3 regions of the Nosocomiicoccus massiliensis genome follow, and region 3 is predicted to be linked to each of the others. Evidence: riboswitches for the same ligand, from Rfam matches in the RefSeq annotation. Region 3 holds a riboswitch; each other region holds the start of a gene.
The links. Region 3 has a riboswitch for thiamine pyrophosphate ahead of thiT (energy-coupled thiamine transporter ThiT). Riboswitches for the same ligand answer to the same signal wherever they lie in the genome.
Positions count from the first base shown of each region.

Region 1: it holds a riboswitch for thiamine pyrophosphate, as region 3 does, so the genes downstream of both, tenA (thiaminase II) here and thiT (energy-coupled thiamine transporter ThiT) in region 3, are expected to answer to the same signal.
Region 2: it holds a riboswitch for thiamine pyrophosphate, as region 3 does, so the genes downstream of both, CJ229_RS07175 (hydroxyethylthiazole kinase) here and thiT (energy-coupled thiamine transporter ThiT) in region 3, are expected to answer to the same signal.

Region 1 is NZ_CP136964.1:436,500-442,439, reverse strand. It holds gene CJ229_RS02285 (peptidoglycan bridge formation glycyltransferase FemA/FemB family protein) at 1-763, shown strand, start outside; gene CJ229_RS02280 (peptidoglycan bridge formation glycyltransferase FemA/FemB family protein) at 781-2,028, shown strand; gene thiW (energy coupling factor transporter S component ThiW) at 2,083-2,595, opposite strand; gene tenA (thiaminase II) at 2,596-3,267, opposite strand; TPP riboswitch at 3,341-3,436, opposite strand; gene trpB (tryptophan synthase subunit beta) at 3,938-5,116, shown strand; partial or broken gene rarD (EamA family transporter RarD) at 5,526-5,940, opposite strand, start outside.
Region 2 is NZ_CP136964.1:1,366,372-1,372,311, forward strand. It holds gene CJ229_RS07165 (phospholipase D-like domain-containing protein) at 1-131, opposite strand, end outside; gene CJ229_RS07170 (FAD/NAD(P)-binding protein) at 300-1,700, shown strand; TPP riboswitch at 1,735-1,829, shown strand; gene CJ229_RS07175 (hydroxyethylthiazole kinase) at 1,873-2,679, shown strand; gene thiE (thiamine phosphate synthase) at 2,676-3,308, shown strand; gene thiD (bifunctional hydroxymethylpyrimidine kinase/phosphomethylpyrimidine kinase) at 3,309-4,130, shown strand; gene CJ229_RS07190 (CsbD family protein) at 4,170-4,355, opposite strand; gene CJ229_RS07195 (L-cystine transporter) at 4,436-5,830, opposite strand.
Region 3 is NZ_CP136964.1:1,597,692-1,603,631, forward strand. It holds gene CJ229_RS08380 (alpha-amylase family glycosyl hydrolase) at 1-1,048, shown strand, start outside; gene CJ229_RS08385 (CoA-disulfide reductase) at 1,065-2,390, opposite strand; gene CJ229_RS08390 (DegV family protein) at 2,394-3,236, opposite strand; gene CJ229_RS08395 (Cof-type HAD-IIB family hydrolase) at 3,238-4,068, opposite strand; gene CJ229_RS08400 (metal-sulfur cluster assembly factor) at 4,171-4,479, shown strand; TPP riboswitch at 4,570-4,657, shown strand; gene thiT (energy-coupled thiamine transporter ThiT) at 4,687-5,235, shown strand; gene CJ229_RS08410 (IS256 family transposase) at 5,504-5,940, opposite strand, start outside.

The DNA of each region.
Region 1 (5,940 bases), 520 kb from region 3:
AGATGAGCTTGTAAAGTCGTTTGATAACTTACGCAGAAGAAATATGCGTAAAGCCAAGCGTTACGGGGTAAAGGTTCGCTTTTTAGAAGTAGATGAGATGGACATTTTTGTCGATATGTATCTCGATACTGCAGAGCGCCAAGACTTTTTTGTCAACGAAGATCCTAGAACTTACTTTAAACAATTCAAAGAAACTTACAAAGACAAAGTGCTCGTACCTTTAGCATATATCGAGCTCGATCCTTTTATCGAACAAACAGAAAAAGAAGTCAACAAACTTCAAAAACAAAAAGAAAAGCAAGAGAAAAAAGAAAATCAAAATCAAAAGACGTTAAATAGAATTAACGAATTAGAGAGAAATATCGAAGGACATTTAAATGACCTTGAAAAAGCGAAAGAGTTTAGAGAAAAATACGGCAACGTATTAAATCTCGGTAGTGGGGTATACTTTGTAACACCTTACGAACTCGTATATAACGCAGGTGCTTCAAGCGATGAATTTAACATGTTTGTTGGTCCATACATGATGCACTTAGAGATGATGAAGTATGCGATGGATCACGGAATTGCACGTTATAATTTCTACGGCGTATCTGGGGACTTTAGCGAAGACGGTGAAGACTACGGAGTATATCGCTTTAAGAGAGGATTTAATGCTCAAATCGAAGAATTAGTCGGAGATTTTGTGAAAGTCATTCATCCACTTGCAAATAATGTAAACAAGGTTAAAGCAAAGTTAAAACAAAAGCTCGGAAAAAGATAGTAAAGGATGCATTGTAAATGAAAGTTGAAGAGATTTCAGAACAACAATTTTATACGTTTATGAAAACATATAAAGATATGTATCATTTTATGCACGATGAACTATATTATGACTACATGAAAAATAACACAACCGTCTACCTATTAGGTTTAATAGATGACATGGATAATGTAATTGGGGTATCAATGCTGAGTGAATATCCGCTTGTCAGATTCTTTAAAGCGATGACTACACATTCTGGACCTTTAATTCTCGATTATACTAACGATAAGCTAGAATATTTTATTCAAGAAATCAGTTCATTTGCAAAAGAAAAAGGCGCAGCAAGTCTAACATTTTCACCTTATATGATATATCAAGTGAGAGATTCTGAAGGAAATGTCATAGAAAACGATGAGCGAAATAATCATGAAGTCATTCATCTTTTTGAAAGAAATGGATTTAAACATCACGGTTTTACAAGACAAATGATCTTTGAAGAAAATATACGATTCCAATCTGTAGTAGATATCAGTGGTAGTTTAAAAGATATTTTAAAAAATATGAGCTCGTCTACACGATATAATACGAGACAGTGTGAAAAACTCCCTCTGAAACTAAAATATTTAGATGAATCAGAGTATGATAGATTCATTGAAATCTATAAAGATACTGAAGAACGATTACAATTCAATCCAATCCCAGAACATCGTATAAAAGCACAGTTGAGAAATTTAAAAGATAAATCATATATCGTCATGTCTCAAATTGATTTAAACGAATATATAGAGTCTCTAGAGAAAGAGTTTGATGAATTATCTCAAGAAATTGAAGCATTAGAAAATAAAGAGAATAAATCAAATGGTGAAAAACGCCGCTTAAATGAAAAGAAAAACCTAGTGAAAAGTAGAGAAAAACGATTAAATGAAGCAATCACACATCGTGATAAATATGGTGGTTTAATCGATTTATCTGTCGGTATGTATTACTACAATAATAATGAGATGGTATATCTATATAGTGGTAGTTATCCAGAGCACTCACAGTATCTAGGCACGAACTTTGTGACGTGGGAAATGATCAAAAAAGCAAAAGAACTCGGACTTGAGCGCTTTAATATGTTCGGAATCACAGGAAATTTCCATGAAGGCGCAAGTGATTACGGTGTATTTAAGTTTAAACAAGGTTACAATGCTTATATCGAAGAACTACCTGGTACATTTACAAAAGTATTTAAACCGATCGTTTTAAATGCTCAAAAATTAATCGATAAAGTTAGAAAATAATGAAAAAGAGAAGCACAGATGTTAATAATAATCTGATGTGCTTCTCTTTTATATTCATTTCGATGTGGTTGATTCTTTATCGAATAAATTTTGTATGTCCTTAAATACTCTTGAGTGTTTAAGTCTAGAGTAGATCAGTACTGCGATAATTCCACCAATGATTGTCGCGCCGACGAATCTCGGCGTATATAAGAACCAAACTGCATTTGAGTCTAGGTCCATAAAGAATTGCATAATAGGTACGGATACAATCGATCCGATGATTCCTGTTCCAACGAATTCCCCGAACCATGCTCCAAATATGGATTTTGTGAATTTGTAACATAATCCGGCTAAAATCGCACCAAATAAAGCGCCTGTTATAGCAAGTGGCGGAATGTTAAAGATAAACATTCTTAAAATTGCTGTGACGAGTGCGATTAGAGTGACATAAAATGTACCAAATGTGGCAAATATAATGTTAAATACTGTTGACATAGGTGCCATACCTTCGATTCTAATCACTGAAGATAATACAGTGTTTAATGCTATACATATTGAAATGATTGTCAGTTTCTTTGTCGACAATTAAAGTTGCACCCATTCTTCTTGTTTATATGACATATCAAAGAATAAGTACTCGAATCTGACACTCATATAAAATGCGTTTAACATTCTTTCTTTTTGGTCGTCGTTTGCTTTATCGTATAATTTGTCGCAAAGATCGATATGTCTTTCTGTTAAGTTGTTGAACTCGTCTGTCACGTACGTATCGATCCAGCTTTGGTAGATCGGTACTGGAGACTTATGTTTCACTAATTCAGCACCGATATCTTGGTATAACCAAGGGCAAGGTAACATCCCCGCAACCGCAACGCCAATGTAGTCTTCAGACTCTACAATTTGTCTATACATATGAGCGATGTAGTGATCAGCTGTCGGCGCAACTTCTGTGTTGTCAAATTCTTCATCCGAAATATTTTGATCTTTAAAGAAATCTTCACGAACAGCGATTTCTCCTGCTTCTAAATCTTCTCTGTTACGCGTCATAATATCTTTAATTTCTTTATCTTCTGCGCGATCTGCAATTTCACCAAATAGGCGAGAGAAGTGGATTAAGTAATAGCCATCTTGTATTAGATAATATCTAAATGATTCATCGCTTAACGTACCGTCAGCTAACCCTGTTACGAACGGATGCGTGTGGCTACCATCCCAGAATTTCTTTGATAATTCGCGAGCTTTCTCACTAAACTTCATAAAATAATTCTCCTTTTATTTGCACAAAAAAAGCTCCGTTAGAGGAGGCTTGTGAAATAAACACATGCAAAATAAGCATGCATATACACAACACCTACGCTAGCATTACCTAGATCAGGTTGTGGGTCAGGTCTTATCTTTCTCAGCCGAAGCTCCCCATGTGCTTAATATTTGATTACAACCGAAGTATACTATACTTTTTACATTTTGTCTTATAAATATAAAAAGATGAAAAATTATTGACAATTTAAAATAGAGCGTTTAATATAATAATTACTTATTCGTAAAAGTAAAAGTAGTTGTTGTAGCAGTCAGAAAACATGTGGTAGATGCGAACATGTACAATGCTATTTTGAATTGGGCGAATAATGTTTAACTAAATATTGATAAGAAAAGCAATTAAGGTGGCACCGCGAAATAATATCGTCCTTACGAATATTATTACGTGGTGCTTTTTTGATTGAATGAGTGAACAGTTTTACTGTTAATATAGGTGGCACCGCGCATTTTGCGTCCTTTTTTAGGATTCAAATTGCGCGTTTTTTTATAAGGAGAGTGATGACAGTGTTATTAAATAATTATTGTGAGTTTAAATTTAAGCGATGGCGTCATCGTGATAAATCTAAATAATATTAAAAATAAGGAGATTATAATAATGAATATTAACACAATAAATAAAATTCAAACTGAAGCAGATAACAATGGATTTTTTGGAGAATATGGCGGTGCATTTGTACCTGAAGAATTAAAAGCGGCTATGACAGAATTAAAAGAAGTGTACAACGAATTAAAACATGATGAATCATTCCAAGAGGAATTTAATTATTATTTAAAAGAATACTCAAGTCGTGAAACACCACTGACATACGCTGAAAATTTAACGAGAACACTTGGCGGCGCTAAAATTTATTTAAAGCGTGAAGACTTAAACCATACAGGTGCTCATAAAATTAACAATGCGATTGGGCAAGCGTTAATTGCACAACGAATGGGTAAAAAACGACTCGTTGCTGAAACAGGTGCTGGACAACACGGAGTTGCAAGTGCAACTGTCGCAGCGATGTTCGATATGGAAATCGTAATCTTTATGGGTGCTGAAGATATGCGTAGACAACGATTAAACGTCTTTAGAATGGAACTTCTTGGTGCAAAAGTTGTCGCTGTTGAAGAGGGGAATCGTACGTTAACTGAAGCAGTAGACGCTGCACTTGAATATTACGTAAAAAACGTCGATGACACACATTACTTACTCGGAAGTGCATTAGGTCCAGATCCATTCCCAACAATTGTCAGAGACTTCCAAAGCGTTATCGGTCGTGAAATTAAAACTCAAATATTAGAAAAAGAAAACCGACTACCAAATGCGATTGTTGCATGTATCGGTGGCGGATCAAACGCAATTGGTACGATGCATCCATTTATCCTAGATGAAACGGTAAAATTATATGGTGTAGAAGCTGCTGGTAAGGGATTTGAAACGAATCAACACTCAATGGCCATAAATAAAGGAAAAGTAAATATATTACATGGTACTAAAATGTATTTAACTGATGATGATGCATACAGTATATCCGCTGGATTAGATTATCCAGGAGCTGGACCTGAACATTGTTATTATCATGACATTGGACGTGTTTCATACGAATACGCAACAGATGAAGAAGCATTAAACGCACTCCAAGTACTATCTAAAACAGAAGGAATTATTCCTGCTTTAGAAAGCTCACATGCCGTCGCACATGCATTAAAACTAGCACCAACGATGAATCAAGACGAAATACTCGTCGTAACAATATCCGGACGCGGCGATAAAGATATGGACCAAGTCATGGAATACTTAAATCAATGAACACGACAATACGTATCCTTATATAAGCTATATTTGGATACGTATTTGTTTTTACATATAAAGTTTACATAACATATATTATAGGAAGTTATATGTATTGTAGGATACGAACAAGTACTCACTATCCTTTTTACGTTAACGTATCGAAAATTCGTTTATGCAAATTGCTTTATCGTTCATATAAATTATTTAATTTTATATAATGCTCTTTTGTGTAAACACAGTTATCTTTTCGTTAACGCAAATCATCTAATTGTTCACATAATAACTCAGTCGTTTACACAATTTCAATTTGTGTAAAATTAATAATACTACTGACATTTACTACGATATTAAACAATAAAAAAGATGAAAAACCTCGAGCTTCCGAAGCTCTTCATCTTTTAAATGATATGATACATATCTCATGTTAGTCATATAGTTCTTCTTTTCGACGCTTATATTGACCAGAATCATATGCACGTTGTGCGATTTTACCTTCATTGTATTTCGTGTAAATGTACAGTATCATCGCAATCCATATAAATATGAACCCGATAAATTCGTCCATACTAAAAGGTTCTTTAAATATAAATATACCTAGAATAAATATTAGCGTTGGATCGATATAGAGTAAAAATGCCATTAATGATAACGGCACTTGTTTTGCACTCGCACTGAATAATACGAGTGGCACGCTTGTCACAGCTCCTGATAATAGTAACCAGTACGTTGACGGGTTCATACCTATTGTTAAGCCGTAATTCACATGCATATAGATTAAGCCGGCAATTGCAAATGGTAATAATGCTAGTGTTTCTAGCGTAATACTGCTAAGTGCGTGT
Region 2 (5,940 bases), 230 kb from region 3:
CTTGTAAAGTTAGATGAGCCTAGAATTAATGTGGATTCCTCACCATTATTGTTATGAAGCATAAATTTTGCATGATACTGCTCGCCATGCGACTTATACCAACGAATTTCAGGTGGGTTTTTGTAGTTCATTAACTACTTTTACCTTAAATTCAAAGCTATGTTTTTTATACTTCATACAAAAACACCCCTAAAGTTGGATTTTAGTGTCCAACTTTTGGGTAGCACATCATTCTAGACAGGAGTTTTTATTATGAGAAACGGGTATGTGTAATGAAACAGTTAGAAATGAGGTTGTATATGAAAATCGCAATTGTCGGTGCAGGCATGGCCGGCATCGGAACACTTCGCTATTATATTGACCATATCGATAATCCTGATATGGAAATTTATATGTTCGATGATTCAAATGCTGCAGGGACTGGATATCCATTTGGGCCAGATGATGACGCATTATTACTCAACCAGCGACTAAAAAAGATGACGCTCGCACCGTGGGACGATAAAAAAGAATACGTCAAATATTTAAAGAAAAATAATCCGGACTTATTAAAGCACGAATTTATTACGCGACCAGAATTTGGTGAGTATTCTAAAGACGTGTTTTCAGAGTATGTAAAAGATAGCCGAGTGACGTTCGTACCGACAGTCGTCGATGATATCGATGTAATAGAAAAGACGTATATCATACATGCAGATGAAAAATACGAAGTCGATATCGTACACTTATGTATCGGTCAGTTGCCTCAAACGGATATTTATAATTTAAAAGAAATTGACAAATATATCGCAACACCGTTTCCGATAGAACGCAATAGTGAGGTGTTATTAAACGCGAAATCTGTCGGAGTGATTGGGACAAACTTAACGTCACTCGATATTATTATGTATTTACATCACAATAACTATAAAAACGATATTTTAGTGACGTCACGAAGTGGCACAGTGCCCTTCATTAGAGGAAATGAAGCGGAAGTCGATATCGACGTAGAAGCGCTAAAACAAAATAGAGACATCACGATTCAAACAATCGTCGATATATTTAAAGAAGAAACGAAGAAGCAAGGTATAGATTTTCATCTTTTAACAGAGCTCAATGACATGCCGGTCCTCGATTCTCTCACATATCAACTCGAACATTTAGATACGCTCGGTGTAGTTCAACAAATCGCTGAAGCAATGTCAGAAGTACTTCGAGAAGTGTGGAATCATTTGTCCATAGAGGATAAAAAGTACTACATTAAGCATATAAAAGGGACGCACGGCCAATTAACGGGACCATTTCCGAAAATGACAGCTGAAAAAATCGTAGAACTAATTGAAGCAGGACAATTAACTTACGTATCGGGAGTAAAAGATATTAGTTATGATGACGAGTTTGTTATCAACTCTGAAGATGGTAGTTATTCAGCAGACGTTATGGTGAGTGCGGTCGGTCCAAACTTAAGTGGCGAAAATTTAGCCGATGAAAACAACGCTTCACCTTTAGTGAAGACGCTTATTGAAAAGGGGATTCTACAAGTCGACGAGCTTGGCGGTATAAAGATTACATACCCCGAGTTTTCGGTAATCTCTAAAGCTGGTGTGTTAGATACTATGAAATTATACGGGAACTTAGTATCTACAACGCACATCAATAACTCTGGTGTGAACTTAATATTAAAGAAAATACCGCATTCGATTGACAAAATTATCCAATGAATGACGACTGATGTGTTATACTAAAGAAAATAATATAGACATTTCGGGGTGCTACTTTTGTGGCTGAGATTATACCCATTGAACCTGTACAGATAATGCTGGCGTAGGTAACAAATGTTTAGGGCTTCTTTGAGCACTCCGAAATTATGAAAATAATTAAGGAGTGCTTTTTTTGTTTGATTTTAAACCGGGGTTTCCGCTTCAATCGAGCCCGCTCGTGAACTGTATTACGAATCAGATTTCTATAGAAATGATCGCAAACAGTTTACTCTATGTCGGTGCAAAACCGATTATGGCCGCTCATATCGAAGAACAAGATGAAGTAATTCAAGCCGTAGACGCATTGTTTATTAACTTAGCGCGCCTACCACACAATGAAGCGACACATTTAGTACATGCAGCGAAGCGTGCGAATTCTCATAAAAAGCGAGTCGTTGTTGATTTAGTCGGATACGGCGTCAGTCAGTTTAGAAATAGTATTGGTGACGCACTTGTTGATCTTAAGCCGGCAGTAGTAAAAGGCAATATGTCTGAAATGCGTGCTTTTTGTAAACTGAAGAGCCATGGCCGAGGGGTAGATGCTGGTGAAGAGGATACGAAAGCGGACCGTTTAGAGGAATTAATCGACGCGTTAAAAGATAAAACACTAGAGCATGAAAACACAGTCTTCTTAGCGACAGGTCCAGTCGATATTATCGTCAGTAAAGATCATGTAGTAAAACTATCGAATGGCGTCGAATATAACGGTCAATTTACTGGAACTGGAGACACGGTCGGTGCGCTTATAGCTGCGAATTTAGGTAGTGGTCTTCATCCTGTAGACGCATGTATTAACGGAGTCAGTTATTTTAACATTTGCGGTGAAGTCGCAGCAGAGAAAAGTCGTGGTCTTAACGAATTTAGATTTCATTTATTAAACGAGTTATCTCTATTAAAAGATACAGATTGGACGAAAGAAGTTAAAGGAGAATACGTATGACATTCGATTTAAGTTTATATTTAGTGACAGGACGCTATGATTATAGCGATGATGAGTTTTTATCGATCATTGAAGAAGCGTGCAAAAATGGGGTCACGATCGTACAACTACGAGAAAAAGAGTTAACGACAAACGCGTTTTATAATCTCGCCGTTAAAGTAAAAGAAGTGACGGACAAATATAACGTGCCACTTATTATTAATGACCGTGTAGATATTGCTTTAGCAGTTGACGCTGCGGGGGTTCATATCGGGGATGATGAGTTACCTGTACATATTACTCGACAAATTATAGGTGACGATAAAATACTCGGTGTCACTGTAAAAACAACCACTCGAGCGATAGAAGCAGAGAGAGGTGGCGCAGATTATTTCGGCGTCGGGGCATTCTTTGATACAAACACAAAAGAAACGATTGTTCAGTCGAAAGAAGCGTTAGTCGAGGTCATTCAACATACGAACGTGCCATCTGTTGGGATCGGTGGTCTTAAAGAAGAAAACATAGACGTATTAAAAGACACAGGAGTAAAAGGTGCAGCTATTGTTTCTGAAATTATGTTAGCAGAAAACGTTGCAGAAAAAGTAAGTGGTTTAAAACAAAAAATAGATTATATTTTGGAGGACAATTAGATGATTAACTCAACACCACAAGCAGTTACAATCGCAGGTTCAGACTCTGGAGGTGGCGCAGGAATTCAAGCAGATTTAAAAACATTTCAAGCGCGTAACGTATTTGGAATGAACATTGTCGTCGCACTCACTGCACAAAACACAAAAGGCGTACAAGACGCGTATTATGTACCGACAGAGTTTATTGATGCACAATTTGATTCTCTCGCAGATGATTTTAAAATCGGTGCGTGTAAAACAGGTATGCTCGCAAGTGAGGCACATGTAAAATGTGTTGTAGAAAACTTAAAAAGAGTCGATTTTGGACCGTACATATTAGATCCCGTGATGATAGCAAAAGGTGGTCATAAATTACTCGAAGACGGCGCAATCGACTCAATAAAGTCAGAATTAGTACCACTTGCAACGGTCATTACACCGAACATTCCAGAAGCGGAAGTGTTAACAGGCTTAACGATTCAATCTGGAGAAGATATGGTTGAAGCGGCGAATTACTTAAAAGCACTAGGGGCAGAAAACGTCATTATTAAAGGCGGACACCGTGATGATTCATATGCTGAAGACTTCGTCAGTTTAAAAGATGAAGAGTTTTGGATGCGCGGCACACGTATCGATACAAATCGTACACACGGTACAGGGGATACGTTCGCAGCGTGTATCGCATCTGAACTTGCTAAAGGAAATGATCTAAAAACGTCAATTATTACGGCGAAGAGTTTTATCCAAAGCGCGATTGAAGAAGGTATCGAAGTTGGTCACGGACATGGTCCCGTTAACCACTGGGCAGAGGTAAAAAATAGTATTGAAATTATCGAAAAATAAAAAAAGGGAGTTCCATTCGGAACTCCCTTTGTCATGCGATTATTCGCCTAATTTACCAAGTTTGTCTTTTGCCTTTTCAGATGCGTTATCAATTGAATCTTTCGCTTTACCAGCAGCTTGATCTGCTTTACCTTCGAATTCTTTACTCTTATCGTTTAACGCTTTACCAGCTGTTTCTTTTGCTTTACCTTTTAATTGATCTACTTTACCTTCAAATTTACTCATTCATATCATACCTTTCATTTCTGAAGTACTAGATATATACCCGGTTTATATGTTTTAAAACATCGAACCGTAAAATTGAGTTAGATATTTGAAGTTGTAAGTTCATCGTAAGACATATTATCGTAAGTGTCTTTATCTAATGTACCGTCAGTTTTTGCTGTTACAGTACCTGCGACTATAGAGTCACTAACGTTTAATGCTGTACGTCCCATATCGATTAACGGCTCAACAGAAATTAATACTGCTGCGAGTGCGACTGGTAAGTTCATCGTACTTAAAACGATAATGGCAGCAAACGTCGCACCGCCTCCTACACCAGCGATACCAAGGCTTGTAACTACGATAACGACGATTAACGTGAGTATAAACTGTAAGTCAACATTCACTCCAGCAACTGGTGCAACCATTATCGCAAGCATTGATGGGTAAATTCCTGCACATCCATTTTGTCCAATCGATAATCCGAAACTTGCAGAGAAGTTTGCAACACTTGACGGAACACCGAGACGTGTCGTTTGAGTTTGAATATTTAACGGTAACGCACCTGCACTTGAACGTGACGTAAATGCGAATAGTAACACTTCAGCCGTCTTTTTAACGTAAGTGAATGGGTTTAACCCCGTTAATGCAATAATAATTAAATGAACGATAAACATCGCAATGAGTGCAACGTAAGACGCGACGACGAATAAGCTTAAATCCACTAAAGCTCTAAAGTCACTTGTTGCAACAGTATTTGCCATAATTGCTAAAATTCCGTATGGCGTTAAGCGTAAAATGATTTTAACGAGTTCCATGACGAAATCGTTGAGGATTAAAATCCCCTCTGATAATTTGTTTGCACGTACTTCATCGTGTTTTTTAAACTTTAATAAACTATATCCGAGTAATGCTGTGAAAATTACGACCGCAATTGTCGAAGCACCACGCTGACCTGTAAAGTCTAAAAATGGATTTGCTGGGATCAGTTGCGTAATTTGCTCTGGTAACGTTAACCCTTCAATTTCTGAAGCTGTTGATTCAATATCTAAACTACGCGCGTTTTCAGCTTCCCCTAAATTAATACTTGAAGCGTCTAAGTTAAATGCGATAGCTGTCGTAATACCAATTACCGCAGAAATTGCAACGGTAATGAGTAAGATTGAAATTGCCTTAACTGCAGACTTTAAAAATTTCTCTCTAACTTCTAATTTCGCAAATGCACTTAAGATTGATACGAAGATCAGTGGAATAACGATCATACGTAGTAATCGAATGAAGCCATTTCCGATGAGGCCCATCCAACCTGTTGTTTGAGTTGTGACGTATGAATCAGCACCATATAGAAGCTGAATAATTCCTCCGAATACTAAACCAATACCGAGTGCGATTAATACGCGGTATGAAAATTTAATATGTTTTTTTTGCATGAAAAAAACTCCAACAAGGAGCGCAAAAAATACAACTAGATTTATAATAATAAATGTAGCGTCCATGAATAACATCCTTTTTAAAATTTTGATAAATCGATTATAGGACAATTTTAATTCCTAGTAAATAGATATGTTTTAAATTAATAAAATATTTTTTGGGTATAGTATAAAAA
Region 3 (5,940 bases):
CTTTATAAGTAAAGCACATGACAAAGATTTAAAAGTTATCGTGGATCTTCCGACGATAGCGACGGATGAGTTTACTGCTTTAGACAATCCACAAATGACACCGATTATGGAAGAGTATATCGATCTAATCGACCGTCAATTTATTGATTTTAACAATGAAGAAAATCGTCAAAAATATAAAGAATTGATGACTGAATTCGTCAATAACTTTGATATTGATGGTGTCAGTATGTACATCGTACAAAATGTCGATAGAACGGAAATTTTACCAAACGATATTAAAACGTATGCGGTCGTCTTAAGTGAAGATGTCGATGCTACAAACTTTGATTACACTGCTTACGATTCAAAACGAAAAAGTATTGCAGAAGCATTCGGAGGACTCGATAAAGATATTCCTGAGTATACGAACAGTGAAGAAATTTTAATGGCGGATCACTTCTTTAGTGAACGTTTTACGTCATATGCAGTTAAAAACAATCTCTTCCCTGGGACTCGTGTAAAAATGTTATATCCGTATTTAATCGCGCATGATGGACCAATGTTTGTAACTTACGGAACTGAAATTGCACAAAACGGGGATAATTTCGAAACGATTCATCCACAAATGAATTTATGGACAGATAAAGAAGTTCATGAGTTTATGAAAACAACTACTGAAGTATTTAATCAACATCCGAACTTATTAAATCGTGACACTGAAACGATTGTAAATAATCACGGTCTATATACTGTGTTATTTAAAACAGATGACGTTGATTTTATATTAGAAATTAACAACACGAGTGAGACACAAAAATTAGAGATTACTGATGAATATGTAAAAGATGGAAAAGAACTGAGTGGGTTATTACTTGGTGAGCGTGTGCAACCGCACGGAAATTCATTATACCCTGTCATTGACAGAGAGTTAACAGAATTATTTGCAGTCATTGAATCACCTGGTCTAAACCATTGGTACTTAATTTCAAGTCTATTAATATTCGGTGGATTTGCGATATTTATATTTATCGTTGCAAAACGTAGTAAAAGAAAAGAGAATAGATAAAATAATCGGGAAGCTATTATAGCTTCCCGATTGCTTTATATCCGAGCATATTGACGATATCTTTTGGACTACTAAATGGAGGTGCATATGCAACCTCAATGTTAATTAGATCATCAACAGTCCCACCGAGACGTGTGAGTGTTGAGAGTATATCTAAACGTTTGTCGAGTCCTTTTTCACCTATACCGGATGCTCTTAAAATTTTACGTGTATTTTTGTCGACGTAAATTTTTAACGATAAAGGTTTTGCACCTGGCATATATCCTGCTTTATTATTTTGTGTTTGCTCAACGATGATATAGTCTTCGTCTTCTAAGTCTTTTAATGATAATCCCATTTTACCAACAGCAACATCGAAATATCTTAAAATAGATACTGAAAGTAATCCGTCGTGTTTGTACTGATCGTTTTCAGCAAGATGATTTGCGATAATGTACGCGAGTCGATGTGCAGGCCAAGCGAGCGCCACAGATACTTTTTTATGAGGTACGTGCTGGTAATGTGTTTCTATTGCGTCCCCGATAGCGTAAATATTGTCGATGTTTGTTAATCCATATTCATCGACAGGTATATATCCGTCATTCATGACGACGTTAGACGATTTTAAAAAGTCTGTACGCGGTGTAATACCAATTGCTTGAATGATGAGTTCTGCATCGATGACTTCACCATTATTTAACGTAAGCTTTGTTCCATCTAACTTTACAGGTTCACTGTTTAGTTCTAATCGAATGCCGTTTTTATCCATCTCTTCTTTAATCGGTTCACTAAACTCTTCTTCTATTGTGCTGTATACTCTTTCGTTATGTTGGAGAATGGTTACTTCAAGTCCACGCTTACGTAACTGTTCAGACACTTCAAGACCAACAAATCCTGTACCGATTACAACTGCATGCTTAACGTCATTTTCAGTAATATATTGTTCGATGAGATCTAAATGATGTAAGTGCTGAAGTACAAATGATTGTGGTGCGTGTTTTACTGCTTCTATTTCATTTGCTTGTGCACCAGGAGATACTATTAATTTGTCGTATGGATCGTCAAATGTGTCTCCTGTTTTTAAATTTTTCACTGTAACATAATTTTCCTTATCGTTTACTGAAATGACTTCATGTTCAGTATGCACATCGATGCCTTGATTTTTTAATTGTTCAGGAGTACGCGCGATTAAATCAGATCTCTCGCTCACTTCACGAGATAAATAATACGGCAAACCACAGTTTGCGAAACTTACATATGGGTTTTTATCGTATACAACGATTTCGCTCGTTGTATTGAGTCGTCTAAATTGACTTGCCACCGTCATTCCACCTGATAATCCACCGATTATGACAAGTTTCATATATTACACTCCTTCAGTAAAGTAAAATAGTGCAATTGTTCCGTTCCCAGTATGTGAAATAATCGTTGGACCGATACTAGAAATTTGAACGTTCGTTAAATCCGTCTCTTTTAAAATTAGATTTTTTAACGCTTCTGCATCTTTTAAGTTGTCAGCATGAGTAATGTGTACTTCAGTCGCTGCACCTTCTTCTTTCATAAGTTCAACCATACGTTTTAAAACGCGTTTCACTCCGCGATACTTTTCAATCGGTACGAGTTTTCCGTCTTCTACATGGAGAAGAGGGCGAATGTTTAAAAGGCTACCTAAAAATGCTTGCCCTTTAGAGAGACGACCACCTTTAGCGAGGTAATCTAAATCAGATACTGTAAATAAATGACGAATGTGTGCTTTATCTCTTTCGATATTTTTAATAACTTCTTCTTTAGATAAACCGTCATTTACATATTTTGCAGCGCGTTCAACGAGTAGTCCGTAACCGTAACTTGCACTTAACGAGTCGATGACAGTAATATCAACGTCGTCACGCTCTTCTAAAATCATATCGCGCGCGATGTTCGCACTTTGATACGTTCCAGATAATTGACTTGAAAACGATAAATAAATAATCGTCGAGTCTTCTTTTAAAGCTTCATTAAAATAGTTATATAACTCATCTGGGTTTGCTTGACTCGTCAGTGGACGAATGCCATCATCGACTGCTTTTGATACTTCTTCACTTGAAATTTCGTATTTGTCGAGATACTCTTTACCGTCGACGTTGATTGTTAGTGGTATAAAAAATAACTGATGTTCTTTAGCGAAATCTAAACTGATGTCTGAACAGCTATCTACTAATAATTTCATATTATAACTCCTTATATTCAATATTTAAGTTAAAGTAATCATTTAAATATCGACCGACACCGTCGTTGTTGTTATCAAACGGCGTGACGTCTTTAGCGATATCTTTTAATTCATCGATTGCGTTTTTCATAGCGACACCATGACTGACGTACTCGATCATTTGAAGATCGTTGTCTTCATCTCCAAATGCGATTGTACGAGACTCATCTAAGTTTAAAGCATCTAATACATATTTGATACCTGTCGCTTTTGAGACACCTTTTTTGATAATCTCGATGATCGCAAGTTGTGGTGCCCACTGCCTATGTGCAAGTGTTTCAGCATACACATTATCAAATGCGTGACGAATATAATCGATGCGGTCTTCAGTTGTTTTAATGAGAAGTGACGTTGCTTCTTCTGGCATATTATCACGTAAGTCACCTGCGACTTTTTTAGGGTCTCCCATATAAAACTCATCCATTAAGACGCTGTCGTGATATTGGAAGTATAAATCATCACGAACTTCTGCGACAATGTTTTTAATGTCGTATTTATCGATATGTACGACGATATCCTCGATAACATCTTGAGGTAATGTTTCTTGTAATGTTTTAAATTCAAAATCTAATGGGTGGTGCACGAATGCACCGTTAAAGTTAACGATTGGTGTGTTTAATCGTAACTCTTTATAGTAAGGAACTGACGCACGATACGGTCGCCCCGTAGTAATCATGACGTAGTGTCCTTGTCTTTTTAATTCTTGAACGACACGATTTGTATAGTCTCCAATTGTATTTTCATCAGTGAGTAACGTGCCGTCTAAATCTAAACATATAAGATACGGTTTCATGAAAATCATCCTTTCGACTACTTTAATAATAGCATTATTATTCACTAGTTGTTTAATATTTGTTATATTGAATATACGATAATATATGCGAGGTGACAGAATATGGATAAAGCAATGGAAGAAAGCATGCTCGGTGCGTTAGAAAACGTTATTGACCCAGAGCTCGGTATAGATATTGTAAACTTAGGTTTAGTTTACGGTGTGTTTTTAGATGAAGATGGTAATGCGGGTGTTGAAATGACACTTACGTCAATGGGGTGCCCGATGGGTCCAGAGATTGTACAAATGGTTGAAGAATCATTATTAGAATTACCGGAAGTTAAAAACGTGAACGTTCAAATTGTTTGGAATCCACCTTGGACAAAAGATAATATGTCACGTTATGCGAAGATCGCTTTAGGTGTATCATAATATTTAAGCGCTCAACATTATGTTGAGCGCTTTTTAATTTCTAAAAGAGAGTTGATAGGAAAGTGTGTTTACAATATACTATTAATTGCTATGAATCATAAGGGGTGCATAATTGCTGAGATTATACCCTTGAACCTGTTGAGGTAATTCTCGCGAAGGAATATGATACGCGATTGATTCATAAGTAAACTTTTAGGAAGTGTATTTATGACAAGATCTAATGACAAGCTCGTCGTAATGATGGAAATTGCGATATTAGCTGCATTAAGTATGGGAATCGACTGGATCGATTCTGCATTCAAAATTGGGCCGTACAGCTTTAGTTTTTCAATGGTACCAATTTTAATTCTTGCGATTAGACGTGGAGTCGGCGCAGGGGTGCTCGGAGGTTTAATCTGGGCGATTTTACAAATTGTAACAGGAGATGCGGCAGGGAACTACATACATCCGGTACAATTTATTTTAGAATATCCACTCGCATTCGGTATTCTCGGAGTTGCTGGAGTGGCATCTAAGTATAGAAACTTAGTATCAATTGTTGCATTTTCATTTTTAGCGATTCTGTTACGTTACACGATGCACTTTTTTGCAGGGTGGATTTTCTGGGGGATTTACGCACCAGAAGGCCAACCAGCTTGGTTATATAGCTTAATTGCTAATGGTACAACGTTCTTAATTAATACGACAGTATGTATAGCAATTGTTATTATTTTATACTCAGTCGCAAAGCGATTATTTGTACCAGAAGAAAGATAAAAAATACCAGTCGAACTTAAAAAGTTCGGCTGGTTTTTTATTTTAACGTAAATTAGATTTACATGAACGACTTTTATTTTTCGTTGACGTTTAGATTCTTTTTGTTCATGAAATGATTAAGATGTTTACATAAAGTCATTTTGCGTGAACGCGTGCTTCATCTTGTTAACGAATAGGTAAAATGCATGAACGAAATAGAGTTCTCGTTAACAGAAAAACGAATTGCGGGTCAAGTCTTAAATATTGTGTAAAATAAAAAATCTCTCTGTTATTCTTTAGCTTCCACGAACGCGCTCACTTTTCTATTTGTTTCTTTATAGGCTTCATTCGCATCAAGAAGAAGTGCGCCAATTAAACGAAATGCAGACTCGATATTTGGAAATACTCTAACAACGCGCTCACGACGTCTTAACTCACTATTTAGTCGTTCGAGTGCGTTTGTACTTTTTAAAAACTTTTGTCTAGCCGCTGGACACATTAAACATTGAATCGCATCGTCAAATCCACTTTCTAAAATTTCTACCGCGTGATTAAATCTTGGATCCTCTGATACAAAGTCTAAAAACTTCTCTTTTGCTTCTCGTGCATGTTGGGGTGTTGTCGTATGAAAAATCTCTCTCAATAATTGACGCGCAACAGTTGAACCTTTTTTAGGCATTACATTCGTAATGTTTCTTAAGAAATGGACTGTGCATCTTTGCCAAG